Regions from separate parts of the Caulobacter sp. AVps18 genome, predicted to be linked through region 1. Evidence: predicted binding sites of a transcription regulator. Region 1 holds the regulator's gene; each other region holds the start of a gene.

Region 1 (9,465 bases):
GTCCTGGATTGGGCGCGTTTCTTCGCGCTCACGGCGGCGATCCTGCTGGTGCCGCGCACGGTGCTGGCCCAGCCCTTCATGATCCCGTCAGGCTCGATGGAGCCGACCCTGGAGATTGGCGACAGGATCCTGGTGTCGAAATACGCCTATGGCTGGAGCCGCCATTCCCTGCCCTTCAGCCCGCCGCTGGGCCATGGACGCCTGGCAGGGCGAGAGCCTGCACGCGGCGACATCGTTGTCTTCAAGCGACCGGGCGATGGCCGAACCGACATCATCAAGCGGCTGGTCGGTCTGCCGGGCGACCGCATCCAGGTTCGCGGCGGTGTTCTGACGATCAATGGCGCGCCCGTCGGGCAGACGCCGATGGCGGTGCGGGTCAAGTCGGATCACGGCTACCCCGTTGTGGTCGAGGAGGCCGCCGAGACCCTGCCCAATGGCCGAACCTATCTGACCCACTCGCAAGGCCCGCGCACGGCGGCGGCCAATACCGGCGTCTATCAGGTGCCGGCAGGCTGCTATTTCATGATGGGCGACAATCGCGACAACTCGGTCGACAGCCGCTTCGATCCGGGTTCGATCCGGCCCGGCGACGCCCGCTGCGCCTGGGATACCGCCCTGGATCAATATCTGCCGCCCGAGACCGGGATGGGCTTCGTCCCGGCCGAGAACCTGGTGGGCCGGGCCGAGCGTGTGCTGTTTTCCTGGCAAAGCGGCCAGGGCCCGCGCTGGAGCCGCACCTTCAAGAGCCTTTCGGCGGGCACCGGGGCTCCCCGGGCCTGAAGCGAATCGAGTCGGAAAGCGCGCCGATTCGCCGCTTCCGGGTCGTGACGCCTGGGTGCGAGCCCGGGCGGCTGCGTGATTGCATGGCTCTGCAGCCCCGTTGATCCTCGCTAGAAACGCCAGGACCACGCCTGACAGGATGTTTGTGCAAAGGTGATTTGCGCACCCGACAGCCGGATGATGTTCCGGGCACTATCTTCTGATTTAACAGCTAAATTCGCCGCACTGCTTCTGCAAGTGTCCCGTGGCGCGCCCCGCCTATACGCGCAGGCAGGGGCGTTCCGGGACCGCGTCGCGGCGGTCTGTTGCGTCAACTTGACATTAAGGAAGAACGCCTAGAGAACATTCCAACGGTTTGCGGTTTGTTCCGCGTCTTGGTCGAGGCCGACATGCTCACGCGCAAGCAGCACGAACTGCTGATGTTCATTCACGAACGCATCAAGGAGAGCGGCGTTTCGCCCTCCTTCGACGAGATGAAGGAAGCCCTGGACCTGGCGTCCAAGTCGGGCATTCACCGCCTGATCACAGCGCTGGAAGAACGCGGCTTCATCCGACGCCTGGCCCACCGGGCCCGGGCGCTGGAGGTGGTGAAGCTGCCGCAACAGGCCACGACCGCGGCGCCGCCCAAGGGGCGAGGCACGTTCAAGCCGCAGGTCTTCGAAGGTGGCGGCGCGCCGCCGGCCGCTGCGCCCTCGGCTGCACCGGCCAATGACAGCCGCGACCTGCCGATCCTGGGCAAGATCGCCGCCGGTACGCCCATCGACGCCATCCAGCACGAGCGCGATCGCCTGCCGGTACCCGAATCCATGCTGGGCGGCGGCGAGCACTATGTTCTCGAGGTTCAGGGCGACTCGATGATCGAGGCCGGCATCCTTGACGGCGACTATGTGATCATCAGGAAGGGCGACACCGCCAATTCCGGCGAGATCGTCGTTGCCCTGGTCGGCGAGGAGGCCACCCTCAAGCGCTTGCGCAAGAGGGGCGGCTCCATCGCCCTCGAAGCCGCCAATCCCAAGTACGAGACCCGCATCTTCGGTCCGGACCAGGTTGAGGTTCAGGGCAAGCTGGTGGGTCTGATCCGCCGCTATCACTAATCCTGGCTGACAGTCTGACAACAGAACGCCCCCGGCCAAGGTCGGGGGCGTTTTGCGTTCCGGGTCAGGACGATTGGAAGCGCCCTACCCGCACTTGACCTCTTTGACGATGCCCGTGTCGGCATCGAACAGGATGTTCAGGCGGTCGGGCCGGAAATCCATGGTCACCGGGCAGGTGGTGCAGGCCACACGCCAGCGGGTGGGATCAACGGGGGCCGGCAGGTCGGTGCGGATCTTGCCGACATAGGCATTGGCCTCATTCATCCCGCACTGGTCCTTGGGCTGGGGCGGCGCAATGGCGACCGGCGGCGGGGCAACGGGCGTCTCGGGCGGCGGCAAGGGAGCCGGAGGCGGCGTGCTGGAGCACGAGGCAGCGCCCAGCAGCACGGCGACGCCAAGGCCCGCCAGGATCGATCGCTTCATGCCTGCTTCTCCCAACCGCGTTCAGAACCCTGGCGCCAGTACGACACCGGATGACCGGCCTTCTTGAAGATCGTCCAGCGCCCCCGTGCGGTTCCCAGGGCGGCCTCGTCACGGCCATCAAACAGCAGGATGCAGCGCGCATAGCCCGCCAGGTCGCCGGGCTCTGCCCCGTCGATCAGGAAAATGGCGTCGCCGGCATTGGCATTGTCCAGGGCCGTGGTCAGCAGGACCGGCTGGCGCTCGGCCATCGGTTCGCCGGCCAGACCGTGCGGCAGGAACGCGTCGTCGCGAAAGGTCCAAAGATGCGCGTCCAGCGCCTCCAGCCGGCGGGCATCGACGCCCCGCACCAGGGCCTTCCAGCCCCGGCCAAGGGTCTTCTCCAGCAGTTCGGGCAGCACCTGATCGGCGCTGCTCCGCTCCAGATGGTAGAACCAGACCTCGCAAGGGCTTTCAGCCATGGGCGCGATCAGCTCTCATAGGCGTCGGCGACCAGTCGGTTCAGCAGCCGTACGCCGAAGCCCACCGCACCGTCGGGAACGGTCGGGTCTGTCGAAGGCTTGCGCCAGGCGACGGAGGCGATGTCGAGGTGCGCCCAGGGCACGCCGTTGACGAACTTCTGCAGGAACAGTCCCGCCGTGATCGAACCGGCCGGGCGCCCGCCGATGTTCTTCATGTCGGCGATGGGGCTTTCGATCTGCTTTTCGTAAGCCGCCGGTAGGGGCATGCGCCACAGCTTCTCGCGCTCTGCATTGCCAGCCGCGAGAAGTTTTTCTGACAAGCCGTCGTTATTGCTGAACAAACCGGCGTAGTCATGACCCAGCGAAATGATGATCGCGCCGGTCAGGGTGGCCAGGTCGATCATGAACTGCGGCTTGAAACGCTCTTGCGTGTACCAGAGCGCGTCGGCCAGGACGAGGCGGCCCTCGGCGTCGGTATTGATGACCTCGATGGTCTGGCCCGACATGGAGGTCACGACGTCACCGGGGCGCTGGGCGTTGCCGTCGGGCATGTTCTCGACCAGGCCCAGCACGCCGATGGCATTGACTTTGGCCTTGCGGCCGGCCAGGGCGTGCATGAGGCCGGTCACAGCGGCCGCGCCGCCCATGTCCCACTTCATGTCTTCCATGCCGTCGGCCGGCTTGATGCTGATGCCGCCGGTGTCGAAGGTGACGCCCTTGCCGACGAAGGCGATGGGCGGGGCGGTTTTGTCGGCCGCGCCGTTCCACTTCATGATGACCAGCTGGCTTTCGCGCACGCTGCCCTGGCCCACGCCCAGCAGGCTGCCCATGCCCAGGGCCGCCATCTGGGCCTCGCCGAGGATCTCGACCTCCAGGCCCAGGCTTTCCAGGCTTTTGGCGCGGGCGGCGAACTCTTCGGGATGCAGGATGTTGGCGGGCTCGGACACCAGATCGCGGCTGAAGATTATGGCGTCGGCCAGGGCGTTGAGCCCCTCGAACACCTTGGCGGCCTTGACCGGATCGGCGGCGGCGACCTTGACGACCGTGACCGACGGCTTCTTCTCGGCCTTTTCAGTGGTGCGATACTTGTCGAAACGATAGGCGGCCAGCTTGGCGCCGAAGGCGGCCCGGGCGGCGGTTTCGGCGTCGGCACCCAGCTTCAGAACCAGTTCAGTGACGCCGGAGGCCTTCACGGCCTGAAAGGCGTGGGCTGCGGCGGTCTCGACCGCCTCGGGCTCAACAGCCCCGACGCCATCAACGCCCACCAGCACCACGCGAGCGGCCTCCAGTCCGTGCGGAGCGACCAGGTCAAGGATCTGGCCCTTGGACCCGATGAAGCGGCCGCTGGCGATGGCGCGGCTCAGGGCCCCGCCGGTAGCCTGGTCAACCACCCGCGCCTCAGGCGACAGGGCGGCGGCTTCATGGGCCAGAACCGCGAGGGCAGCCGTGGCGCCCGCCTGGATGTCAGCGGGGACGAATTCGATACGCATCGCAGGCTCCTTGATCGATCTTGGCGCAACCGCCGCTCACGCGGCCATGCGCCCTTACTTGGCGGCATAGTCCAACCCTTGTCGCGAGAAAAGACTTCCGGCGACGCGGCGCGCGGTCTTCGGTTGTGCCCATGCGGAGCCCCCGTGTAGAACAGCCCTCCTCAGTGGGGGTTCGCGTTTTCCGAATCCGCTCGCCCGAACCCCCTTTTCGATGCGCCTGATAGAACGCTACCTTTTCCGACAATTGCTGGGTCCGACGCTTCTGGCGACGGCGGCCCTGGCGGCGCTTGCCTTGCTGGCCCGCAGCCTGTCGGAATTCGACATCCTGATCGAGCAGCGCCAGAGCGCGCTGGTTTTCCTCAAGATCATCGCCCTGGCCCTGCCCCAGCTACTGAACATCATCCTGCCCATCGCCCTCTTTGTGGCGGCTTTGGTGGCGCTGAACCGGCTGCATACCGAACAGGAGATCGTGGTCTGTTTCGCGGGCGGCATGAGCCGCTGGCGGGTGATCTCGCCGGCCATGCGCCTGGCCGTCTTCGCCACCCTGTTTTCCCTGGCCCTCGGCCTGTGGGTTCAGCCCTGGAGCGCCCGTCAAATTCGCGAGACGGCGTTTGCGGTCAAGACCGACGTCGCCTCCACCCTCGTCAAACCCGGACAGTTCACCGAGCCAGGGCCGGGCCTGACCGTCTATGCGCAGTCCATCGACCGCGATAATCTTATCCACAACCTGTTCATCCATCAGGACAAGCCCGGTGGCGGTGCCTCGACCTACTCATCACGGCAGGCGGTGATCGCCACCCGCAACGGCGCGCCGGTGCTGATCATGATGAAGGGGTCCAACCAGCAGTTTTCCAGCGACGGCGTGCTGCAATACACCTCGTTCGACGAGTATGCCTTCGACCTGTCGTCGCTGTTCCAGAGCGACGAGCTGCTGCACTACAAGATCGCCGACCGCTATCCGCACGAGCTGTTCTTCCCCGACCTGACCCAGGAGTGGGAACAGCGCAACCGCACCGGCCTGCTGGCCGAAGGACATTCGCGGTTCGCCAGCCCCCTCTACAATATCGCCCTGATGGCCATGGCCCTGGCGGCCGTGATCGGCGGCTCGTTCAGCCGAATGGGCTATGGCAAGCGCATCGCCGCCGTGGGCGCAGCCGCAGCGGTGGTGCGGATCATCGGCTTTGGCGTCCAGGCGGCGTGTGAAGACTCGGCCTGGCTGAACATCCTGCAGTACGCCGTGCCCGTGGCCGCCACCTGGTGGGGCCTGGCACAAATCTTCCGGCAAAAAATTCACCGCTACGTGGCCATCGGTCAGAGCGATCATCGCAGGTTCGGCGAGCCGCTGGGCCACGCCCAGGGGGCCCTATGAGCCTGGGCATCGGGATGATGGAGCGCTACGTCCTCAAGCGCACCCTGGCCTCGCTGGGGGCCGCCCTGGCCGTGCTGGGCTCGATGGTGATGCTGATCGCCTTCGTCGACATCGCGCGCAATGTGGGAACTCGGGCCGATGTCGGTTTTGGCGAGCTGCTGTATCTGACCGTCCTGCAGGCGCCGGCCACGATCCTGGTGCTGACGCCCTTCATCTTCCTGTTTGGCACCCTGGGTGCCTTTGTTGGCCTGAACCGTCGCAGCGAACTGATCGCCATGCGCGCCGCCGGCGTCTCGGCCTGGCGCTTCATCTTCCCGGCGGCCACGGCGGCCCTCGTCATGGGCGTGCTGACCGTCACCCTGCTCAACCCGCTGAGCACCGCCCTGACCGCCCAGTATGAAGTCTCGCGCGACGCGATGATGGAAAACTACCTGAAGGCCGCGCCCAAGGGCACATGGCTGCGTCAGGGCGACGACAAGACCCAGATCGTGATCCACGCGCGGGCTCGCGACCAGGTCAACGGCTCTGTGCGACTGCGGGGCGTTTCGCTGTTTATCTACACCCTCAACGCCAAGGGGGTGATGGACTTCTCGCGCCGGATCGAGGCCAGCGAGGCGAGGCTTGAGCCGGGTTTCTGGCGCCTGATCGACGTGCGCGAAGCGACACCTGGCGCCGGAGCGATTCGTTCTGAACGCCAGTCGATCTCTTCGAACCTGGATGACCGCACCGCCTCGGAGAACTTCACCTCGCCTGAGGCCGTGGCCTTCTGGCGGCTGCCCGATACGATCATGCGCACCGAACAGGCTGGATTTTCGGCCACGGCCTTCCGCCTGCGTTTCCACCAGATTCTGGCGACGCCGCTGCTGTTTGCGGCCATGTCGGTGCTGGCTGCGGCCTTTTCCCTGCGCCTGATGCGCCTTGGCGGCCTGGCGGCCCTGGCTGGATCTGGCGTGGCCCTTGGCTTTGGCTTTTTCTTTTTCAATGAGCTGTGCAGCGCTCTGGCGAAGGCGGATGTACTGTCACCGGCGTTCGCAGCCTGGACGCCACCGCTCGTCGCGCTTTTGGCGGGCTTCACCCTGCTTTGCTATACCGAGGATGGTTGAGTCCGTGTTTCCGAGGTCGTTCATGAAGGATCACAGCCATGGCGCTTCGCCCCTGGGGCGCTTGCGTCTGCTTGGTGGCGTGGCCTGGCTCGTGCTGGCCGCCTCGGCCGCGCACGCCCAGTCGCTGGCCGACATTCCGCCGGTCCCCAAGGTGGCCCCCGCGCCCGACGACGGGCTGGGGACCGATGGCTACTACCTCGAATCCGACCTGCTGATCCGCGATGACAAGACCGAGGTCCTGACGGCCCGCGGCGATGTCGAAGCGCGCTATCAGGGCCGTACCCTGCGGGCCGAGGAAGTGGTCTATGACACCAAGTCCGGCGTGATCCACGCCAAGGGCAAGGTGGTGCTGATCAATGCCGATGGCACGGCCCAGTTCGCCGATGAACTCACGCTGGACAAGGACCTGCGCGCCGGCTTTGCCCTGGGCTTCGCCGCCCGCATGGACCAGAATGTCAGGATCGCCGCCGCCTCCGCCATTCGCCGCAACGAGAACATCCAGGAACTGAACCAGGCAATCTACACCCCGTGTGAGGTGTGCGCCGAAAAGCCGACGCCGACCTGGTCGCTGTCGGCCGACAAGGTGGTCCAGGACAAGGAACGTCAGCTCGTCTACTACAAGAAGGCGGTCATTCGCCTGTGGGGCGCGCCGCTGATGTACCTGCCGGTGTTCTGGCACCCGGACCCGCAGGCGACCCGCAGTTCCGGCTTCCTGACGCCCAAGCTGGGTGCCTCGAAACGCCGTGGCATGTCCTACCAACAGCCCTATCTGCAGGTCATTTCGCCGTCTCAGGATATCATCCTAAGTCCTCAGATTAATTCGAGTGTTAACCCGTTTCTGAATGTGAACTGGCGCAAGCGGTTCTACTCGGGCTCGGCCGAAATCCGTTCGGGCTTCACCTACGAAAAGGACATCGACAACCGCGGCGAGCGGTTCGGTGAGAACACGGCCCGCAGCTACATTCTGGCCAGGGGCAAGTTCGACATCAACGACAAATGGACGTGGGGCTTCAGCGCCGAGCGCGCGTCCGACAAGCTGATCTTCGACAATTACGACATCAACGACGTCTATCAGCAGCGCGGCCTGTTCACGAGTGAAGACCGCCGACTGAGTTCACAACTCTACACTACACGCCAGGATGCGCGCTCGTTCCTCTCGGTCTCGGCGGTCACGGTGCAGGGTCTGCGGGTCTCGGCCGTGGATCCGATCACCGGCTTCGCCAGCTTCGAAAACAGCGACGTCTTCCCGCTGATCGGCCCGCTGGTCGAAGGTCGCTGGCAGCCCGAAACCCCGATCCTTGGCGGCCGCTTGCGCCTGCAGGGCTCGGGCGTGGTCCTGACCCGCACCGAGTCGCCCTACACCACCGGAGCCGATGGCGTGGACAGCCAGCGCGGCAGTCTGAACCTGGACTGGCGCAGCAACCTGACCCTGCGTTCGGGCTTGCGGGTCTCGCCATTCGCCCAGGCCCGGGCCGACGCCTATCGCATTTCCGATCTCCCCGGCGCCGACCAAAGCCAGACCTATTCCCGCACCCTGGGCGTCACCGGGGTGGATATCAGCTGGCCCTTCCTCAAAGCCCTGAAGGGCGGGACCGTGGTGCTTGAGCCCCTGGCGCAACTGGCGACGGGCTCCGGCAGCCGCAACATACCGGTCGTCGTCGGCGCGTCGGGCGCGAAGCCCAACCTCTACAACGAGGACAGCACCTCGTTCGAGTTCGACGAGACCAACCTGTTCCGCGCCAACAAGTCGCCGGGCTTTGACCTGTATGAAGGTGGCCAGCGGATGAATGTCGGCGGCCGCGCCACCGTCACCTATGACGACGGCCGCGGTGCCAGCGTGTTGCTGGGCCGCAGTTTCCGCTCGGAAGTCGACCCCCTGCTGCCGTCGCGATCAGGCCTGCAGACCAAGTCGTCCGACTGGATTGTGGCCGCCACGGTCACACCAATCCGAGGGGTGAACGCCTTTGTCCGCACCCGCTACGCACCCGACATAACCGACAACAAGCTCCGCCGCATCGAGGCCGGCATCGACGCCAGCAGCCAGTACATCTTCGGCTCGGCCCGCTATGTCCGCGACAATCAGGACGCCAACGGCGCGCCACTGGAAACCTTCGAAATGCGGGGGCAGCTGAACCTGACCAAGCGCTGGGGCCTGACCGCCTACGGTCAGCATGACCTGGAGGCCGGCGTCTGGCGGCGTCGTGATCTGGGCGTGGTCTATACCGACGACTGTATCCGTATCGACGTGATCTACCAGAATGAAGACCGATTCAGCCAGGCATCGACCGGTGGCCTCAAGCTCCAGGCCGACGAATCCGTGGTGTTGCGCCTAACGCTCGCCACATTGGGTGATACAGGTTACAGCGACTGAATTATCTGCGGCTTCGCCTGTGCGCGTGGCAGTCTTCGCACGTGATCGACCTGTCACCCCTGGGCGGCATGAACGAAACGGGCGTCGGTTTGGGCGACCAGCGGGCCCTGAATATTGGAAACGAGCCTGTTCGACGAACAGCCTCTAGAGGAACGACACTACCCATGCGGCCTGCGCGTAGCGTGAAGACCTTTGCCGCGGCTGGAGCCGCGTCCATCATCGCCCTGGCCGTGGCGAGCCTTGGCTCGTCCGCCCTGGCCCAGGCCGCCGACGTTCCCGTGGTCGCCGCGCCGCCGGCCGCCGCAGCCGCTCGTGTCAATCCGCTGTCGGAAAGCGTCGCGGCGGTCGTCAATGACGACATCATTTCCAGCTACGAC
Region 2 (9,465 bases), 1.0 Mb from region 1:
GTGGAAACCAAGTCCGCGCCACGACTTCCCCGCAAACGAAATCGGACGCCTGGCATGGGGTCCAGGCGTCCGGGGGATCGCGGCCCTCGCGGCGGGGATCGCCACAGGCGTCAAACTGGCGGGGGAACGCCGTAGGCGGGCGAAGGCCGCGAAACCTGTCAGGGCATCCGGACGAAACCGGCGCCCCAGACCCTATTCGTCGTCGCCCTCCGGGCCACCAACCAGCAGCTCTTCCTCGATCTTCTGGGAAGACTTGCGGACCGCAGCCTCGATCTCGTTGCAGAGATCCTTGTTGGCCTTGAGGAACTCCCGGGCGTTGTCGCGGCCCTGGCCGATGCGCTGGCTGTTGTAGGAGAACCAGGAGCCGGCCTTGTCGATGATCCCGGCCTTGACGCCCAGATCGATGATCTCGCCCAGCTTGGAGATACCCTCGCCGTACATGATGTCGAACTCAACCTCGCGGAACGGCGGGGCGACCTTGTTCTTGACCACCTTGACGCGGACGTTGTTGCCGATGATTTCGTCGCGCACCTTGACCGAGCCGGTGCGGCGGATGTCCAGGCGCACCGAGGCATAGAACTTCAGCGCATTGCCGCCCGTCGTGGTTTCGGGGCTGCCATACATCACGCCGATCTTGTGACGGATCTGGTTGATGAAGATGACGATGGTATTGGTCTTGTTGATCGAACCGGTCAGCTTGCGCAGGGCCTGGCTCATCAGGCGGGCCTGAAGGCCGGGCAGGCTGTCGCCCATCTCGCCCTCGATTTCCGCCTTGGGCGTCAGGGCCGCGACGGAGTCAATCACCACCACATCGACGGCACCCGAGCGCACCAGGGTGTCGGTGATCTCCAGGGCCTGCTCGCCGTTGTCCGGCTGCGAGACCAGCAGGTTGTCGAGATTGACGCCCAGCTTGAAGGCGTAGCCGGGATCCAGCGCGTGTTCAGCGTCGACGAAGGCGGCGGTGCCGCCGGCCTTCTGGACCTCGGCCACCACGTGCAGGGCCAGGGTGGTCTTGCCGGAGCTTTCCGGACCATAGATCTCGATCACCCGTCCCTTGGGCAGGCCGCCGATGCCGAGCGCGATGTCGAGGCCGAGCGAGCCGGTGGAGACCGACTCCATCTCGACCTTGCCCTTGTCGCCGAGCTTCATCACCGAGCCCTTGCCGAACGCCCGATCGATTTGCGAAAGCGCTGCTTCAAGTGCGCGCTGCTTGTCGCCGTCTTCCTTGCCCACGAGTTTCAACGCCGCCTGATTGCTCATCTGATCCGCCCTTATTTCATGATTCCAACCGAGAGATCGGAGGTTCGCGCCCGCCGCGCTCATCCGCCTGTGGAATGATTAAGACGTACACGCTTTGTTCCACGTTCGCAAGATGTTCTTTTCCCGTTCCGTTTCGTTCACTTTATTTCGCACTGCAGCATGTCAACCCCTGACAAATGGGCCGGGCAAGGCTTAAGTGTGGGCACTGGCCGTCGAGAACGAGCCGCGCGGCGCGCGGTGACCCGTTCCGGCTTGGCCCGCCTTCGAGACATCCGTTCCCATGCAATGGCTCTTTGAGCTGTCGGCCGCCTTCGCGTTGAGCGCGCTGGCGCTTACGCCCCTGGTCAAACTGTTCTGCAACCCGGCGGCGCACCCGCGCGCTATCACGCCACGGCTCACCCAATTCCAGGGACGGGTCTCACCCAGGGTTCGCGCCGACACACCCAAGGCGCGGTCTTGACCACCCAAATTCCGGCGCAGAGCCGCAGCACCACGCTCTGATTTCTACCCAACTCTTTGTTTTATAAGATTTTCGGACAACCGGTTCCGATTTCCTGTCCGTCTTTCTGGCCTGCGCGGTCTAACGCAACGCGCGGCCCCTCCCCCTGCCCGTCTCACCATCCCGTCGTGACCTCCGTCGCGGCGGGCGCGCTCGTCCCTACCCCAGAGCGCCCTTCAGGAGTGATAGCATGATCGCCTACCTCATCCTCGTTCATCGCTATCCCGAGCAGTTCAAGCGCCTGTTCAAGGCCATCCACGACCCGGCCAGCCACTATCTGGTCCATGTCGACAAGAACTCGGGTCCGGCTCTGGAGGCACAGATCCGCGACTTTCTGTCGGCCTATCCCAACGCTGCCGTGCTGGAGAGCAAGAAGGCCCTGTGGGGCGGCTACAGCCTGGTCGACGCCGAGCTGCGCGGGATGGAAAGGCTGCTGGAAATGGGCGCGGACTGGGAGTTCTTCATCAACCTGTCGGGACAGGACTTCCCGCTGATGACCCAGAAGCGGATCAAGGCCTTCCTGGCGCGCCATCGCGGCCAGGAGTTCATCAAGGTGATGGACCAGCTGGTGGTGCGACCCGACACCATGCACCGCGTTCGCAAGTACGTGGTCGAGCTGCGAAACCGCATCGTCGAGACCTTCCTGACCCGCAAGTTCCTGGCCGGCGCCACGCCCTATATCGGCAATCAGTGGATGATCGTCAGCCGCGCCTTCTGCCAGTTCGTCAGCCACGATCCGTCGGTGGACCGCTACAAGGCGTTTTATCGCAACACCTTCATCGCCGATGAAGGCTTCTTCCAGACCGTGATGATGAACACCACTGTCCACGGCCAGATCGTCAGTGACGACAAGCGGATGATTGACTGGGTGCCCGATGGCGACATCAAGCTGCGCCCGCGCACCTTTACGATCCAGGACGCCGCCGCCCTGACCGCCAGCGATGACCTCTTTGCCCGCAAGTTCGACATGGCGGAGGATGGCACCGTTCTCGACATCCTTGAGGCCCATCTGCTGGCCCAGGACGCCGCCAACGCTGCACCTTCCGCGGTGGGCGACAAGCGGCTCGGGATCGTCATGGCCCTGGACAAGGCACCGATCGCCGTCTGACCCGGCCAGACCCATTCCGGGTCGCTTGAGAGACAGCGTCCGGTTTGGGCGAAAGGGCTCTTTAAGATCAGTGTGCGAGGGTCTGCGCTTCTTGGGGGACATTCGCCTTGTCGATCGATCCGCGTCGCCTTTTGGGCCTGGCCTTCGCCAGCGCTGACCTGCTGGTCGAACTGCGCGACGGAAAGGTCGGACTGGCCCTGGGCGCGGCCCAACGTATTATCGGCCAGGGTGAAGCCGAGCTGACCGGCAAGGTCTGGCGCGACCTGTTCGCAGACTCAGACCAACCCTTGATGGACGCCATCCTGGCCTGCGCCGATGACGGTGCGCGACGTGGCCCCGTGGTCGCAAGGCTGGCTGGCCCTGACGAGCGCTATGTCAGCGTGGTCATGCGCGCCCTGCCCGAGAACGGCGGGCGCGTATCCTGCGCCGTCACCTCCACCCAGGCCTCGCGCCAGCCCGTCGAGAAAGACGGCCTGCAGTTGCGCGAAACCTTCGAGGATATCGCCCGGGGCCTGTTCGAGGCCGCCCGGGTCACCGGCCAGGAACTTGACCTGGCCATGATCGAGTTTTCGGGGCTGGACGCCATGCGTTCAGAGCTGGACGCGACCCAGGCCCAGGCGCTGGATGCACGATTGGCCGGGGCCATGCGGGCTGAGGCCCATGGCGGTGCGGTGGCCACCCGCCTCTCCAACGACCGCTTCGCCATCATCAAGGCCAAGGATGAAAGCGCCGAAGGCCTGGTGCGTCGGCTGAGCCGCGTCATGGACCTGGACGCCGAAGCCCATGTGGTGGCGCTGGAGACCGGCATAGCCCCCACCCGCGCCATGCGCGCCCTGCGCTATGCGCTGGATGACTTCCTGCGCGAGGGCCTAAAACAGGCACCGCCGCTGAGCCTGTCCGAGGCCATGAATCGCTCGGTGCAGCGCACCCTGGCCCGCGCCGGCGCTTTGGGCGTTGCCGTCAGCCAGCGGCGCTTCAGCCTGGCCTTCCAGCCCGTCGTCAACCTGGCCACCGGCATCGCTCACCACCACGAGGCCTTGGTGCGGTTCGAGGACGGCGCCAGCCCCTTCGCCCTGATCCGCATGGCCGAAGAATTCGACCTGATCGAAGAGCTGGACCACGCCATCGTCGAGCAGGCCGTAAAGCGCCTGGCCCAGGACCGCACCGGCGAGTTGAAACTGGCCGTCAATGTCTCGGGCCGCACCATCGTCAATGAGAGCTTCGTCGATCACGTCTCGCGCACGCTCAGCCGCTTCGAGAGCGCCAGGGGGCGGCTGATCTTCGAGATCACCGAGACCGCCGCCATCGACGACCTGCCGCGCGCCAACCAGCACATCCAGTCGCTGCGCGCCTTGGGCTCCCTGGTCTGCCTGGACGACTTCGGCTCAGGCTCAGCCTCGTTCGCCTACTTGCAGGAACTGCACCTCGACATCGTCAAGATCGACGGCCGCTATGTGCGTGAACTGGCCGCCAACGGCCGCGACGGGGCCATGGTGCGCCGGGTGGTCGAGCTGTGCCGCGACCTCAATATCCGCACCGTCGCCGAGATGGTCGAGACCGTCGAGGTCGAGGAGGTGATCCGCAAGGCCGGGGTCGACTTCGCCCAGGGCTGGCTGTTCGGCAGGCCCACAGACCAGCCCCTGCCGGCGTTGAGGCCTACCCTGATCAAGCCCGTCGCGCGCCGCGCCGGCGCCTCGGAAAGCTGGGGCTGACCCTTCTTCCCGAAGGAAGAAGGGCCGCCCGTCTGTTTTACTTCGCCGCCTTGGTCGTGGCGATGTAGTCGTCAACCACGCTTTCCAGCACGGTCAGCGGCGTCATGCCCGACAGCAGGCCCGCATCGTGGAACTTGCGGATGTCGAACTTTTTGCCCAGCGCCTTCCTGGCCTTCTCGCGGGCGCGCAGCCAGACGATCTTGCCGATCATGTAGCTGCAGGCCTGGCCCGGCCAAACGCAGTAGCGCTCGATCTCGGTGATCGCGCCGCTTTCCTCGTCGCCCATGGTCTCGGCCATATACTTGATGGCCTGCTCGCGGCTCCACTTCTTGTGGTGCATGCCGCTGTCGACCACCAGGCGCACGGCGCGGAACAGGGCGTCGTGCAGCATGCCGATATGACCGCGCGGGTCGGCCTTGTAGATGCCCATCTCGACGGCCAGCTCTTCGGAATAGAGCGCCCAGCCTTCGGCATAGCCGGAGAAGCCGATCACCTTGCGGATCAACGGCAGGCCCTGGGCCTCGTTCGAGAGCGACAGCTGCAGGTGGTGGCCCGGAACGCCTTCATGCACCGTCAGGGTGGTCAGGGTGTACTTGGCCTGTTCCTTGGTGTCGCGCAGGTTGATCCAGTAGATGCCCGGACGCTTGCCATCCAGCGAGGGCGAATTGTAGTAGCCGCCCGGTGCTCCGGCCTCGATGGCCTTGGGCACGCGGCGGATCTCCAGCGGGGCCTTGGGCAGTTGGCCGAAATAGGCCGGCAGCTGCTTTTCGATCCATTTGGCCTTGACGTTAAGGTCAGCGATCAGCTGCTCCTTGGCCGCGTCAGTGTTCTCGTAGATGTCCTTGCCCAGCTCGGCCATGCGCTCGCCGACGGTGCCCTTGGACATGCCCATGGTCTTGAAGATCTTGTCGGCCTGAATCTCGATCGACTTGACCATGTCCAGACCCAGCTGGTGGATCTCGTCAGGGGTCAGATTGGCGGTCGTGTAGTTCTTGAGTGAAACGGCGTAATAGTCACCGCCGTCCTTCAGGCGCCAGACGCCGGCGTCATGGGTGGCCTTGGGGCGCACGCTCTCCAGCAGGGCGATCTGGCGCTTCAGGGCGGGCAGGACCGCGTTCAGATAGACCTTGGTCGCCTCGCCGGCCCAGTCACCCTCGATCTTCTTCTCGCCGGTGCGGCGCACGATCGACTTGATCAGCGGGGCCTCGGCCGTCGGGGTGTCGGCGAAGGCCTTCATCTGGACCAGGGCCTTGTCGATGACGAAGTCAGGCGGGATCACGCCGTCGGCATAGTCGCGCTTGGCGATCAGGGTCTCCTGATCCATCAGGCGGGCGAAGCCTTCCATGCGCTGCAGATAGGCGTCGGCGTCGGCCTTGGTCTCGATGGCGTGCTGGGTGTCGAGGAAGTCAGGCATCTGCTGATAGCTGCCCGTCAGCTGGCTCAGCACATAGGGCGCGCCCGAACCGCCGCCAGCATAGGTGAACTTGCTGCCCTCGTCCTGCACCGCCAGGGTGAACTCGACGGTGTCGTAGTTGATGGCGTCCATGCCCGACATCGACTTGCGGTCGATGGCGCGCAGGGCCTTCAGCTGTTCGCGGGTCTGGGCGGCGCCGGCGGCCAGGGCTTCAAACGAGCGGTCGCTGAGCAGACCCTTGGTCCAGGCCAGGTCGCCGCTGTCCAGGCCCAGGCCCGTCGCCAGTTCCGGAGCCTGGCGCAAAAGCTTGGCCATGGCTTCGTCGAACAGGGCGTTCATCTTGGCGACTTCGCCATTGGCCGCCTGGGCCAGGGCAAGCGACGGTGCCGTCACGGCCAGGCCGGCGGCGACGGTGGAAAACAGCATCTGGCGGCGAGTTTGCAAGGCGAGACCCCTAAGGAACGATTTGTTGGGCGAATGCGTAGGCCCTGCCCTGGATAGGCGTAAATTAATTTCTCTTAATCCGATGGCCCCCGCCGCTCCTGACGACGAAACCGTCAGTCGCCGCGCTGCAGGGTCACATAGAGCTCGCTCTCGATCACCCATTGGCCGGTCACCACCTTCCAGGTCGCCAGATAGGTCCCAGACTGCTCCGGCGCGCCGCGCCATGATCCCGTCCAGCGCCCCCGCTCAGCGGCGCGCAGGCCGGCGTTGTCGATTTCGATCACCTCGGTTGTGCGCACATAGGCGATGAAGTCGGGGTCGCGGAACTGCGCGTCGAAAGCGGCGATCACCTCGCCTGCCCCCATCAGCACCGAGCCGTCTCCGGCGATCAGGGTCACGCGCGGATCGAAGAACGGCGTCAGACGCGCCGCCGCCTTGGCCGCGATCAGCTTGTTGGTCAGCTTGCGGCGGGCAGCGATAGCATCAACAGGCATGGTCATCGGAGAGTCTCGCCAACACGATGCTGCGGTGTAGCCTGCGCCCGCCCGTCGCCGCAAACCCGAGTCGTCATGTCCGCCCACGCGCCCGTCCTGATCACCAGCCGTCTGACGCTTGGTCCACCCGAGATCAGCGACTTCGACGACAGCGCCGCCATGTGGGCCGACCCGGTGGTGACACGGTTCGTCGGTGGCCGCGCCTTCACCGCCGAGGAAAGCTGGGCGCGGCTGCTACGGGCGCGCGGCCTGTGGGCGCTGCTGGGCTTCGGCTATTGGGCCGTGCGCGAGACAGCCACGGGACGCTATGTGGGCGAGATCGGCTTTGCCGACTTCCGCCGTGACCTTCAGCCCTCCCTGGCCGGTCTGCCCGAGATGGGCTGGGTCTTGACGGCGTGGTCGCACGGCCACGGCTTTGGAACCGAAGCCGTCACCGCCGCCCTGGCCTGGATCGACGAAACCCTGAAGCCGCCCGTCGTGCCGTGCATCATCGATCCCGGCAACGCCGCAAGCCTGGCCCTTGCGCGCAAGATGGATTTCCGGGTGACGGCGCACACTACCTACAAGGACGCGCCGATCATGCTTCTGGAGCGGCGGCGGGGCTGACCTGCGCCTCCCCGGTTTGAGCGCGGGCGTTCAGACGGCGGGCCGCCAGGGCACCCACCAGGAACAGGGCGCCGACCGCAAGGAACGAGGCGGCCCGGACCACGCCCTCCAGCCGCGCCAGATCGAACAGCATCACCTTGACCGCAGTGATCAGCAGCACCGCCAGGCCGGCCCAGCGCAGGGTGGCGTCCTTGTGGGCCGCGCCCAGGCTCAGAACCACCAGGCCAAACACCGCCCACAGGGCCGAGAAGGTCCAGGTCTCCAGCGCGCCGCCGCGATCAGGCGAACTCATGTCCGCGCCGTGGAAAGCCCAGCGGATCAACAGGCTCATCAGCGCAAACAGGATGCCGACCGCCAGACACAGGGCGGCCTTCGAGAACGGTGTCTCGCCGCGGCGCAGGCCCAGAGCCGTTGCGGCGCCCAGACCATAGAGACCAAACAGCAGCAGGCCGGCCCCGAACGACGCCAGCGGCTGGTCCAGAGGCCCCCACCAGGGGCTGGCATAACGGCCAAAGACCAGGGCCGCCGCGACCAGGGCGACCCAGCCGGCCGCTGGCGCGACCTGCTTCAGCCACTGCATCCGCCGGCTGGCGGCGTTCACGCGATCCGACAGCAGGGCCCGGACCGCCAGAAGGCCCAGCACGGCGTAGGCGCAGGCCTCGGCCCGATCGATCACGGCGTCGAACATGGCACCGCCCTGGAAGATGTGGCGCAGGGTCAGTACGATCCACAGCAGGGCGAAGACGACAGCCGCCGCCAGCCAGGCCCGGCTCCAGTCGTCCTGCGGCCTGGCGCGCCGCCGAACGGTGGCTGCCAGCAGCAGGGCCGGCGCCAGGAACGACAGGATCAGGCTGTTGAACACCGGCAAGCCCGCCGGTGCCTCGCCCACGCCCCACCACGGGTTCAGGACCAGCCCTTGCCCGATCAGCCCATGCAGCACGCCCACACCGATCACGGCCACCGTGCGCCAGCGGGCGATAAGCCCGTCATCCTCGCGCTGGCGCGCGACCAGAAGCAGGCCTGCCGACAACAGCAACAGGGTGCGCAAGCTCGCCTCGAACAGCGGGCCGGAAGCGTCGTGCGGACCCGAAAGCACGATGTGCAGACCCGTGAACATGCCCAGCAACAGGGTCAGCAGCGCCGCCGTCGAAAGGGCTTCGGACTCGGCGCGGTTGGTCATCAGGCGGCTGCGCACCAGCCTGGCCCCGGCAAACAGCAGGGCCGAGGCCAGGGCGGCCACGCCAAGCATCGAGGTCAGGGCCAGGCGTCCGTCCAGCGCGTCGCCGATGAAACCTTGTCTCAGCATCACGGCCAGGGCCATCAGGCCGCCCGCCACGGCGGCGGGCGCAAAGCCCCGCCAGGCCAGACGTCCGGCCGCGACCGCCAGGGCCAGCGCCGCCAGAGCCTGGGCGGCGGGCTCCACGGCGACGGGCGTCGCCGCATGGATCGCCAGGAAGACCATTTCAGCGGCCGCCGCCAACCACAGGCCCAGTCCCGCATCGGAGGCCGCGCTGGCCCCGCTGGCCTCGACCTTGCGGGCCACCAGAAGTGCGGCGGCGAACATCGCGCCCGAGATCAGGGCGGCCGGCAGCCAGGCGGGCTCGATCCCGGCGTCGCGTAGCAAGGGCCAGGCGAAGCTGGCCAGCGCCGCCGCACCCAGACCGCCGATGGCCAGCAGCAGTATACGCGGCTTGGCCTCGCGGATCCGAAGCGCGCCCAGCAGGCCGGCGGCCGGGATCAGGCCCGCCAGCACAAAGATCCACGGAGTCTCGGGCTCGCGCCCGTTCATCGCCAGCACCATCAGGGCGGCCAGGGTCGCCACGGCCACCGGCGCGGCGAACACCAGTGCCGGGATCAGGCCGGCCACCACCCCTGCCGCGCCCAGAACCACCAGGACCGACGCCAGAACGATGGCGATCGGCAGCTCA
Region 3 (9,465 bases), 520 kb from region 1:
AGGACGCGCCCTCCCGCGCTTCCAGCATTGCGCCAACTGTTATGTAGCCGAGGTTGCTGTAGGCTGCAGTGTGGCCCTTGGGGCCGATAGGCGGCCGCTGCAGGCCCAGGGCGACAAAGGCGGCGCGGGCTTTTCTGGCGTCGTCTGGTGGTGTCACCGCGAAGCCGGCCATGTCCCTTTGCTCGATCTCGCGCGGCAGGCCGCCGGTGTGCGACAAGAGGTGCAGCAGGGTTACGCCGCGATAGTCAGGATGCATGTCCGGTATGGCTTGGCCCAGCACCTCGTCGATTGTTGTCGTCCATTGCAGGCGACCAGCTTCGACCAGGCGCGCGACGAGGGTGGCGGTCATGGACTTGGTGTCCGAGCCGATGTGCCAGGCGTCGCCTGGCGCCACCGCGACCCTGGCGTCGACCGAGCGCAGACCGTCGACCCATATCGTCGGCTTCTGGCCCCGATAGGCGAAAGCTGCACCCATGGCAGGCGCGCCGGATAGCCGCCGCAGTCGCTTCAGGCGCTGGAGGTCCAGCGGGCCGGGCGGCAGGACAGTGTCATCAATCCTGTACTTTGCGCCACGCGTCAGAATGAACGGCTGGCGCGCTCCGTCCTGCTCGAAGATCCCTTCGATTTGGTCAGGACCTGACAGCCGACCTTCCATCGTGATCCCTTCGGACCAGGTCAGCTTCAGAGTGGGCGTTGTCAGGGTGACTGAGGCGCTCGGTACCCGCAGACCTCCAGTATCGATCACAACCAAGGTGGCGGTGCTTGGAGTCAGCTCCAGCAAGAAGCGGGTCATGACGTCGTTGGTCACGACCGCCGTTGACCAGACTCCCGTGAATGGATCCTCAGCGGCGCGCCCGGGACCAGCCAGGCCCAGAGCGCCGGCACCGATCAGCCAAGCGCGACGCGACGTCTGCATATGAACCCCGAAAGTCTCAGGGGTATTGTTCGCAACTTGAGGTTAAGCGTCAAGGCGTCGGCTCACAGCGGCGCGCAGGCCTCTTGCATCCACGCCCGAACATCCGCCTCGACCCGAGGCCCGATCTCGCGCAGGACCCGCGCATGATAGGCGTCGAACTGGGCGACCTCTTCGGCGCTCAGCAGGGCCTTGTCGATCAGGCGACGGTCGATGGGGGCCAGGGTCAGGGCCTCGAAGCGGTGCATGGGGCGCTCGCCGCCGGCGATGTCCTCGGCCGGCATGACCACTTCCAGGTTCTCGATGCGGATGCCGTATTCGCCGTCCTTGTAGAAGCCCGGCTCGTTGGAGACGATCATGCCGGGCTGCAACGCGATGGTGTTGGGGGCCTTGCTGATCCGCTGCGGACCTTCGTGGACGCCCAGATAGACGCCGACGCCGTGGCCGGTGCCGTGGTCATAATCCAGGCCATGGGCCCACAGGGCGGCGCGGGCGAAGGCGTCGATGGCTGAACCGGTGGTGCCGGCCGGGAACCGCAGACGGGCGATGGCCAGGTGGCCTTTCAGCACCAGGGTATTGCGCTGGATCATCTCGGCGCTGGGCTCGCCGATGGCCACCGTGCGGGTCACATCGGTGGTGCCGTCCAGATACTGGCCGCCGCTGTCGACCAGCAGCAGCGAACCCATGGCGGCGCGCTGATTGCTGCGCTCGGTCGGGCGATAGTGGGGCAGGGCCCCGTGACCGTTGGCGGCTCCGATGGTGTCGAAGGACAGGTCCTTCAGCACGCCGGTGGCCTCGCGGAAGCCCTCCAGCTTGGCGACGGCTTCCTTCTCGTCGGGCGGGTTGATCTGGCCGTCAGTGGCCAGCCAGTGCAGGAAGCGGGTCAGGGCGGCGCCGTCGCGGCGGTGGGCTTCACGCGTGCCGTCGAGCTCGACGCCGTTCTTGCAGGCGCGGGGCAGGGTGCAAGGGTCCATGCCGCGCAGGACCTTGGCGCCGGCAGCCGTCAGAGTGTCGAAATACCAGGCCGAGGACTGGCCGGGATCGACCAGCACGCTCTTGCCGGACAACTCGGCAAGGGCACCATCGAGGGCGTCAGGCGTCTCAAGCGAAACCTGATTGCCCAGCCAGGCCGGCAGGTCCTCAGTGACCTTGGCCGGATCCAGGAACAGGCGGGCCGTGCCGTCGGCATTGATGATGGCCTGTGACAGGGGCAGCGGTGTGCGGATCACGTCGCCGCCACGCACATTGAACAGCCAGGCGATGGAGGCGGGAGCGGTAATGACGGCTGCATCGGCCCCCATTGCCGAAAGACCTGTCCCGATGCGGCCACGCTTCGAGGCCGAGTCCTCGCCAGTGTGTTCGAGGGCTTGAGGAACCACCGGTGCCGTGGGCTGGGCCGGGCGCTCGTCGCCCCAGGCCTGGTCCAGCGGGTTGGCGGCGACGGCTTTCAGTTCCGCACCGGCCTTCTTGGCGGCAGCTTTCAAGGCCTCCAGCGCCTGGGGGCTGTGCAGGCGGGCGTCATAGCCGATCACGGCGCCGGGCCTGGCGGTCTCCAGATAGGCCGGCACGCCGCCCTCGACGAGGTCGCGGATCTCGAAGATGTCCTGGTCGACCTGCTCGCGCACCTGCAAGGTATAGCGGCCGTCGACGAAGACGGCGGCGCGGTCGATCATGATTACACCGGCTCCGGCCGAGCCGGTAAAGCCGCTGGCCCAGGCCAGGCGGTCATTGGCGGCGGGCAGATATTCGTTCTGGTGCTCGTCCTCGTGCGGCACGAGGAAGCCGTCCAGACCCTGCGCCGCCATGGCGGCGCGGATCAGCGGAACGTGCTTTGAACCAAAGGTCGGGTCGGTGGATTCGTCGAAGGTCTGGCGCATGGCGACCGATTTAGGCCCCCATGCGCGCCTTTGGAAGGCTGTTTGGGTCGATCAGGGCCGCTGAAGCACCAACGTCGCCCAGGCGTCGCGGTGGATGCGGGTCTTTACGCGGAAGCCGCGCGACAGATAGGCGGCTTTCACCATGCGCTCCTGGGTGCGCAGCAGGCCTGACAGGATCACGGTGCCACCCGGCACCAGGGCGCGCTTGATGTCCTGGGCCAGGCTGATCAGGGGGCGGGCCAGGATGTTGGCGAACACCAGGTCATAGGGCGCATTGTCGGCGACCAGACGATCCCCCAGGCCCGAGGCGTGGACGAACTTGGCATTGGCCTGATTGACCTTGGCGTTCTCACGGGCGATCCGCACGCTGGGCCGGTCAATATCGGTGCCGACCGCCAGCTTGCTGCCGGTGCGGGCAGCGGCGATGGCCAGCAGCCCCGTGCCGGCGCCGACATCAAGGACCTTCTTGAAGCTGCGGGCCTTGATCAGGCGGTCATAGGCCTGCAGGCAGCCAACCGTCGTGCCGTGGTGACCGGTGCCGAAGGCTGCGCCGGCTTCGATGCGCAGATTGACCGTGCTGGCTGGCAGGCGGCCGCGATCGTGCATGCCATAGACGAAGAAGCGGCCGGCCCGAACGGGCGGCAGGCCCGACAGCGCCATGGCCAGCCAGTCCGCGTCGGCCAGGACTTCCGTGGTCACCTTGACGTCGTACTCGGCCAGCACCGCGCGCAGGCCGTCGGACTCGTCCTGGGTGGTGGGGAAGGCGTCGATCCGCCAGATTCCCTTGTCCTCGTCCTCTTCCAGGATCGAGTAGGTCGCGCCTTCGAGGCCGGGGTGGTTGTCGATGGCGTCGGCGGCGGCTTCGGCGTCGGCGCGGGCGCCGCGGGCGACGATCTGTTGGGGCGTGTAGTCGGTCATGCCGCTCCAGTAGCCATCCCTGAGCCGAAAGGCGAGCCTTGCCGAAGCCCAAACACTGGGGCGGGCGACCAAATGGGCGTGATCGGGGCGGGCGTCAGGTCGATCTCGACGCTTTGCGGGACCCAGGGCGTCATCGCCGGAGCGGGGTCGGCGACGATGGTTTCTGCCTCAAGCGGCGGAGCCTTGCTCAGAGCAGGCCCCAGCAGCCGCGCGATCGCAGCGCAGGCCATCGCCCAGGCCAGGCCGTTGCGCTCCAGGATGAAACTCTCGGAGAAGGTCACCAGCAGGAAGATGGCCAGGTACAGCGTGGCCCAATAGCCGTCGGCCACGCGGCGAAAGCGGAACAGGGCCGCGATAACGGCCAGGCCCAGGGTGGCGGCGATCAGGCTCACCCCGATCCAGCCCAGTTGCACCAGCATGTCCAGCCAGCCGTTGTGGGCCGTGGGCACATTCCAGCCGGTGTCGCTGCGCACCCAGTTGGCGGGCACCGAATCGTCGCGCCAGAACACGGCATAGCCATAGCCGGTCAGCGGTGCCTTGGCCGACTGGCGCAGCAGCGAGTCCCAGATCTCGGTGCGTCCGGTCAGGGAAGGGTCCTTGCCCAGGGCCGCATAGACCGCCTCGGGTGCCAGCCACATGACCATGGCCGCCAGGCCGCCGACCGTGACGCCCAGCCACAGCAGGACGATGGCCGTGGCGGGCCCGCGTCGCATCAGGGTCAGCATCGCTGCGCCCGCGACCACGATCAGCAGGCAGACCAGTGAGGTCTTGGATTTGCTCATCAGCACCATGATTGCGCACAGCACGAGGGTGGCGATCATGGTCTTGCGGCGACGCGATCCCGCAGCCAGGGCCGCCACGGCGGCCAAAGCGCCTTGAACCATCATGGCACCCATCTGGTTCTTCTCGAACCACAGGCCGCGCCAGTCGCCGGCGTTGATATCGTGCTGAACGCCCATCTTGGGATAGGCGATGGCGGCCAGCAGGCCGCCGGCGGCCAGGATCAGGAAGGTGGTCGCAATGATCTCGGCCATCCGCCGCCCGTCAAAGCTGGCGACGAAATAGAGCCCGAACAGGGTGGTGAAGGCCGCCGCAATGGCCCGGCGCTGCGTGGTGCCCGGATCAAACGACCACGACGCCGAGGCGAACACCCAGCCGATCAACAGGACGCAGAGGCTGACCGGCAGCCAGAACCGCGCCAGACGTGGCGCGCGCCAGATCGCCAGGCCCAGGATCAGGCCATAGATCGGCAGCCACATCAGCCGCAGCACCGGCATGTCTTCGCCGCCCGCCTGGGTGGGGTCGAGCAGCGGGCCGATCAGGGCGTTGGACAGCATGAAGACGATGAAACCGCAGGCGAGCGCCTCGAAGGCGCGGGCCGGGCCGCGTTCGGTCTCGGGTTCGGCGCGGTCCTGGCTCATCGAAGCTTCCCGGTGGGCTGGCGCGAAACGACACAGACGCGCTTCACTCGCCCTTGAGGTTGCAAGGGGAGGGCCGGGCTTGGTGCTAGTCCTGTTGCGGGGGCTCTGCCGGCGGCGGCACATCCTCGGGCAGTCTGACGTCGAGGATATCGCCGTGTGTCGAGGCCCACTGCGGCGCGACTGCGGGCGTATGGGCCGCCACCTCAACCGGTTCGGGTTCCGGCTGGGGCGTGCTATAGGCCGGGATCTCCAGCAGCGGGAATTCCTCGGCGTCGGATCGGTATGCGGCGCTCTGCGGCGGGGCACCCGCCAGGAAGTCGGTTCCAATCACGTAGTCAGGCACGCGGCCGGGCGGCCAGGCGACCGGGTTTGCGGTGCTTTCGGCAGACGGGGGCGCTGCGGCCATGGGCGGCGGGGCCTCGTTGATCTGGCCACCGACGCGGAACACCAGTCCGCAGATCACGCCCAGAGCCGTCGCTGCCGGGACGCCGTAAAGCACCGGCCGGGTAAGCGCGAAGCGCTTCAGGGGCGAGAGCGACAGGTCCATGAACCTGATAGCGCGCGGGCCATTGCTTTGTTCGATCCAGCGGCGAGACTGTCGGGAGGCCCGCCCGGCTTGTTGATCTGGCCCGACCAGACGGCGCCTGTTGGCCTTGACCGCCGTTTACGAAAGTTCTCAGCCCTTCTCGACGAAGCTGTCGATCACCTTCTTGTCGCCGGCCTTGTCGAAGGCGACGGAAAGCTTGTTGCCCTCGACAGCAGTCACCTTGCCGTAGCCGAACTTGACGTGGAACACCCGGTCGCCGCGCTGATAGGCGCTGGCCTTCGAAGGCGCTGACACCGCCACCAGTCGGCCCTCGCCCTCGATCGGGGCCGAGCGTGCGCCCGAGCCGCCGGTGCGGGGCTGGCTCCACGAGCCGGCGGCAACGCGATCCTGGGCGCGCTTCCAGCCGGGGCTGTCATAGCCGGAGCCGCCGAAGGAACTCTTGCCCGTATCATCCCAGCGCGAGGCCGCCGTCTGCTGCATGCCCGGGCCGCCGCCATAATAGCCGGTCTCCGAAGCGGCCTCGACATGGGCCAGGGGCAGCTCGTCGACAAAGCGGCTGGGCAGCTGGCTGGTCCAGCGGCCATAGACCTGCCGGTTGGCCACGAAGCTGATCCGCGCCTCTTCGCGGGCCCGGGTGATACCCACATAGGCCAGGCGGCGCTCTTCCTCGAGGCCCTTGGTGCCCTTGTCGTCCATGCTGCGCTGGCTGGGGAAGACGCCTTCCTCCCAGCCGGGCAGGAAGACCAGCGGGAATTCCAGGCCCTTGGCCCCGTGCAGGGTCATGATCCAGACCGAGTCGTCGCTGGAGCCCTTGTCGAGGTCCATGACCAGCGACACGTGCTCCAGATAGCTTTCCAGGGTGTCGAAGGCGCTCATCGACTGGACGAGCTCCTTGAGGTTTTCCAGGCGCGTCTGGCTGGTCGGTCCCTTGTCCAGGCGCAGGGTGTCTGTATAGCCGCTCTCTTCCAGCACGGCTTCCAGCACCCGCTGGTGCGGGGTGGTGGCGGCCAGGGCGCGCCAGCGGTCGAGATCGCGCAGGAAGTTGCTCAGCGCCGTACGGGTGCGGGCCGGCAGCTCGTCGCTGCTGACCAGGACACGGGCCGACTCCACCGCCGACAGGTTTTCCGCGCGAGCGATGTGCAGCAGCTTCTGCACCGAGGTGTCGCCGATGCCGCGCTTGGGTGTGTTGACGATCCGCTCGAAGGCCAGGTCGTCATCGGGCGACTGGATCAGGCGCAGATAGGCATGGGCGTCGCGGATCTCGGCCCGCTCGAAGAAGCGCGGTCCGCCGACCACCTTGTAAGGGATCTGCAGCATCACGAAGCGCTCTTCGAAGGCGCGCATCTGGAAGCTGGCCCGCACCAGAATGGCCATCTGCGTGTATTTGCGGCCGGCGCGTTTGGCCTTTTCGATTTCGTCGGCGATCATCCGGCTCTCGGCCTCGCCGTCCCAGACGCCGCTGACCTTGACCTTTTCGCCGCCCATGGCCTCGGTCCACAGGGTCTTGCCCAGCCGGTCCTTGTTGGCCGTGATCAGGCCGGAAGCCGCAGCCAGGATGTGCTCGGTCGAGCGATAGTTGCGCTCCAGCCGCACCACCTTGGCACCCGGAAAGTCGCGCTCGAACCGCAGGATGTTGTCGACCTCGGCCCCGCGCCAGCCATAGATCGACTGGTCGTCATCGCCCACGCAGCAGACGTTCTGGCGACCCTGGGCCAACAGACGCAGCCACAGATACTGGGCGATGTTGGTGTCCTGATACTCGTCGACCATCACGTATTTGAAGCGGGTCTGGAAGTCGGTCAGGACGTCGGGGTGGCTGGTGAAGATGGTGATGTTGTGCAGCAGCAGGTCGCCGAAGTCGCAGGCATTGAGGATCCGCAGGCGGTCCTGATACTGGCGATACAGGGTCACGCCCTTGCCGGCCGCGAACTCGGCCCCGTCAGCCGCCGGAACCCGGTCCGGCGTCCAGCCCTTGTTTTTCCAGTGGTCGATCATCCCGGCCAGGATCTTGGGGGTCCAGCGCTTGGCGTCGATATTGGCCGCCTCGATCAGTTGCTTGAGCAGCCGCTCCTGATCGTCGGTGTCGATGATGGTGAAGCTGGACTTCAGGCCGACCAGTTCGGAATGGCGACGCAGGATCTGGGCGGCGACCGAGTGGAAGGTGCCCAACCAGCGCAGGCCCTCGGCTTCGGCCCCAATGATGTGGGTGATCCGCTCGCGCATTTCGCGGGCGGCCTTGTTGGTGAAGGTGACGGCCAGCAGTTCCCAGGGCCGCGCCCGCCCGGTGGCCAGGATGTGAGCCAGGCGGGTGGTCAGAACCCGGGTCTTGCCGGTGCCGGCACCGGCCAGGACCAGCACAGGGCCTTCAGTAGTTTCGACAGCCGAGCGCTGCTCGGGGTTCAGCCCGTCCAGATAATCGGGCGCAGCCGTCGCCGGTGCGCGCGGGCGGGCCAGGTCGGAGATGCGGGGCGAGGGGAGATCACCATCAAAGGGCGGCGAGTCGAAGACTGAAGACATGGAACATATGTAGCACAGACATCCGCCGGCTTAAGCCCCCGCCGTCGATTGCCGAGCCTGGGGGGTGACGGCCGGGTGTTCGGGCCCGACATTATAAGCGGTTCACAGGGCCGAAGTGCCAATAGCCTCGGAGCCGAGGGCGAGGGCTGGGAAAGCGGCCAAGCTCGACTAGGTTAGGGCTTTTGAGGCTTGCCGGAGCGCGAAAACCCGGCAGGCTGAGGCCAGGGGCCGCTCGCCGCGCTCGGTGTCTATCTTCTGGATCAAGGCCGCCAGGCTGAGCGCGTCGCGGGTCGCGGCCATCTCCAGAACGCTCCAGAATTCGGGTTCAAGCGCCAGCGAGGTCGCGTGGCCAGCCAGGTTCACCGAGCGCTTTTTCAGACTTCCCACGGGTGATGACGGCCTTTGATCGTGCTGACAGGACGCCATGGGCTGGCGGGTTGGGCTGGAAGATGCCTGATGGGCACGGCCATGCAAGGCCCGCTTCGGTCTGGCGGTGACCAAGAGCTGCATGCACAGGCATTTGCGGCGTCAATGGGCCGTGAGCGGCAGTCCCTTCGGCGCTGGCAGTCAAGTCGCCTCCATATCATGATCAGCCCGACTCGACCGGCCGTCGCTCAACTGCGGCAGGGGAGCCTGGGAGTGGCGCGGCTGTGAACGACAAGGCGATCAGGTCGATCCTCATCCTGGGCGGCGGCACGGCGGGCTGGATGGCCGCCGCAGCCCTGCGCACCGCGTTGGGACGGACGTGCGACATCCAGCTCGTCGAGTCCGCCGAGATCGGCATCGTCGGGGTGGGCGAGGCGACGATCCCGGCCATTCGCCAGTTCAACGCGATGATCGGCCTGAAGGAAGCGGCCTTCATGCGCAACACCAAGGCCAGCCTGAAACTGGGTATCGAGTTCGTCGATTGGGGCGACAAGGGGCGGCGCTACATGCACCCCTTCGGCGTATATGGCCTCGATGCCGAGTTGGGCGATTTTCACCAGCTGTACCTGAAGCTTCGCAAGCAGGGCCTCACCGACGATCTGGAGGCCTATTCCCTGTGCGCCCAGGCCGCCCGACGCGGGCGCGTCGGAACCGCGGTGGTCGATCCGGCATCGCCCTTGTCACGCCTGTTTTCGGCCTATCATTTCGACGCCGTGCTTTACGGTCGCCACCTGCGGCGGTTTTGCGAGCAGATGGGCGTTCGCCGGATTGAGGGGCAGGTGGTGGACGTGGTCCGCGCGCCCGCCGGCGGTCTGGTTGAAAGCCTGACCCTCAAGGACGGGCGTT

Evidence for each region. The regulator LexA, encoded in region 1, represses DNA repair genes until DNA is damaged. The targets are predictions, from matches to a motif close to ATGTTCNCNANNTGTTCT.
Region 2: recA (recombinase RecA) is a predicted target of LexA. The motif match lies at 1,362-1,379, and genes of this name have one in related genera.
Region 3: ACW179_RS12590 (ATP-dependent helicase) is a predicted target of LexA. The motif match lies at 8,194-8,211, and genes of this name have one in related genera.

Annotation. Positions count from the first base shown of each region.
Region 1 covers NZ_CM178737.1:3,283,986-3,293,450, reverse strand. The annotation lists gene lepB (signal peptidase I) at 1-780, shown strand, start outside; gene lexA (transcriptional repressor LexA) at 1,170-1,874, shown strand; gene ACW179_RS15005 (peptidase inhibitor I78) at 1,959-2,297, opposite strand; gene ACW179_RS15000 (DNA polymerase III subunit chi) at 2,294-2,755, opposite strand; gene ACW179_RS14995 (leucyl aminopeptidase) at 2,764-4,245, opposite strand; gene lptF (LPS export ABC transporter permease LptF) at 4,457-5,614, shown strand; gene lptG (LPS export ABC transporter permease LptG) at 5,611-6,717, shown strand; gene ACW179_RS14980 (LPS-assembly protein LptD) at 6,740-9,088, shown strand; gene ACW179_RS14975 (peptidylprolyl isomerase) at 9,253-9,465, shown strand, end outside.
Region 2 covers NZ_CM178737.1:4,287,175-4,296,639, forward strand. The annotation lists gene recA (recombinase RecA) at 193-1,260, opposite strand; partial or broken gene ACW179_RS19530 (beta-1,6-N-acetylglucosaminyltransferase) at 1,938-2,867, shown strand; gene ACW179_RS19535 (EAL domain-containing protein) at 2,975-4,579, shown strand; gene ACW179_RS19540 (DUF885 domain-containing protein) at 4,617-6,437, opposite strand; gene ACW179_RS19545 (nuclear transport factor 2 family protein) at 6,551-6,937, opposite strand; gene ACW179_RS19550 (GNAT family N-acetyltransferase) at 7,007-7,537, shown strand; gene ACW179_RS19555 (DUF2339 domain-containing protein) at 7,509-9,465, opposite strand, start outside.
Region 3 covers NZ_CM178737.1:2,764,125-2,773,589, forward strand. The annotation lists gene ACW179_RS12565 (serine hydrolase domain-containing protein) at 1-916, opposite strand, end outside; gene ACW179_RS12570 (aminopeptidase P family protein) at 979-2,790, opposite strand; gene ACW179_RS12575 (50S ribosomal protein L11 methyltransferase) at 2,842-3,708, opposite strand; gene ACW179_RS12580 (O-antigen ligase family protein) at 3,705-5,129, opposite strand; gene ACW179_RS12585 (hypothetical protein) at 5,215-5,676, opposite strand; gene ACW179_RS12590 (ATP-dependent helicase) at 5,806-8,193, opposite strand; gene ACW179_RS12595 (ribbon-helix-helix domain-containing protein) at 8,362-8,580, opposite strand; gene ACW179_RS12600 (tryptophan halogenase family protein) at 8,844-9,465, shown strand, end outside.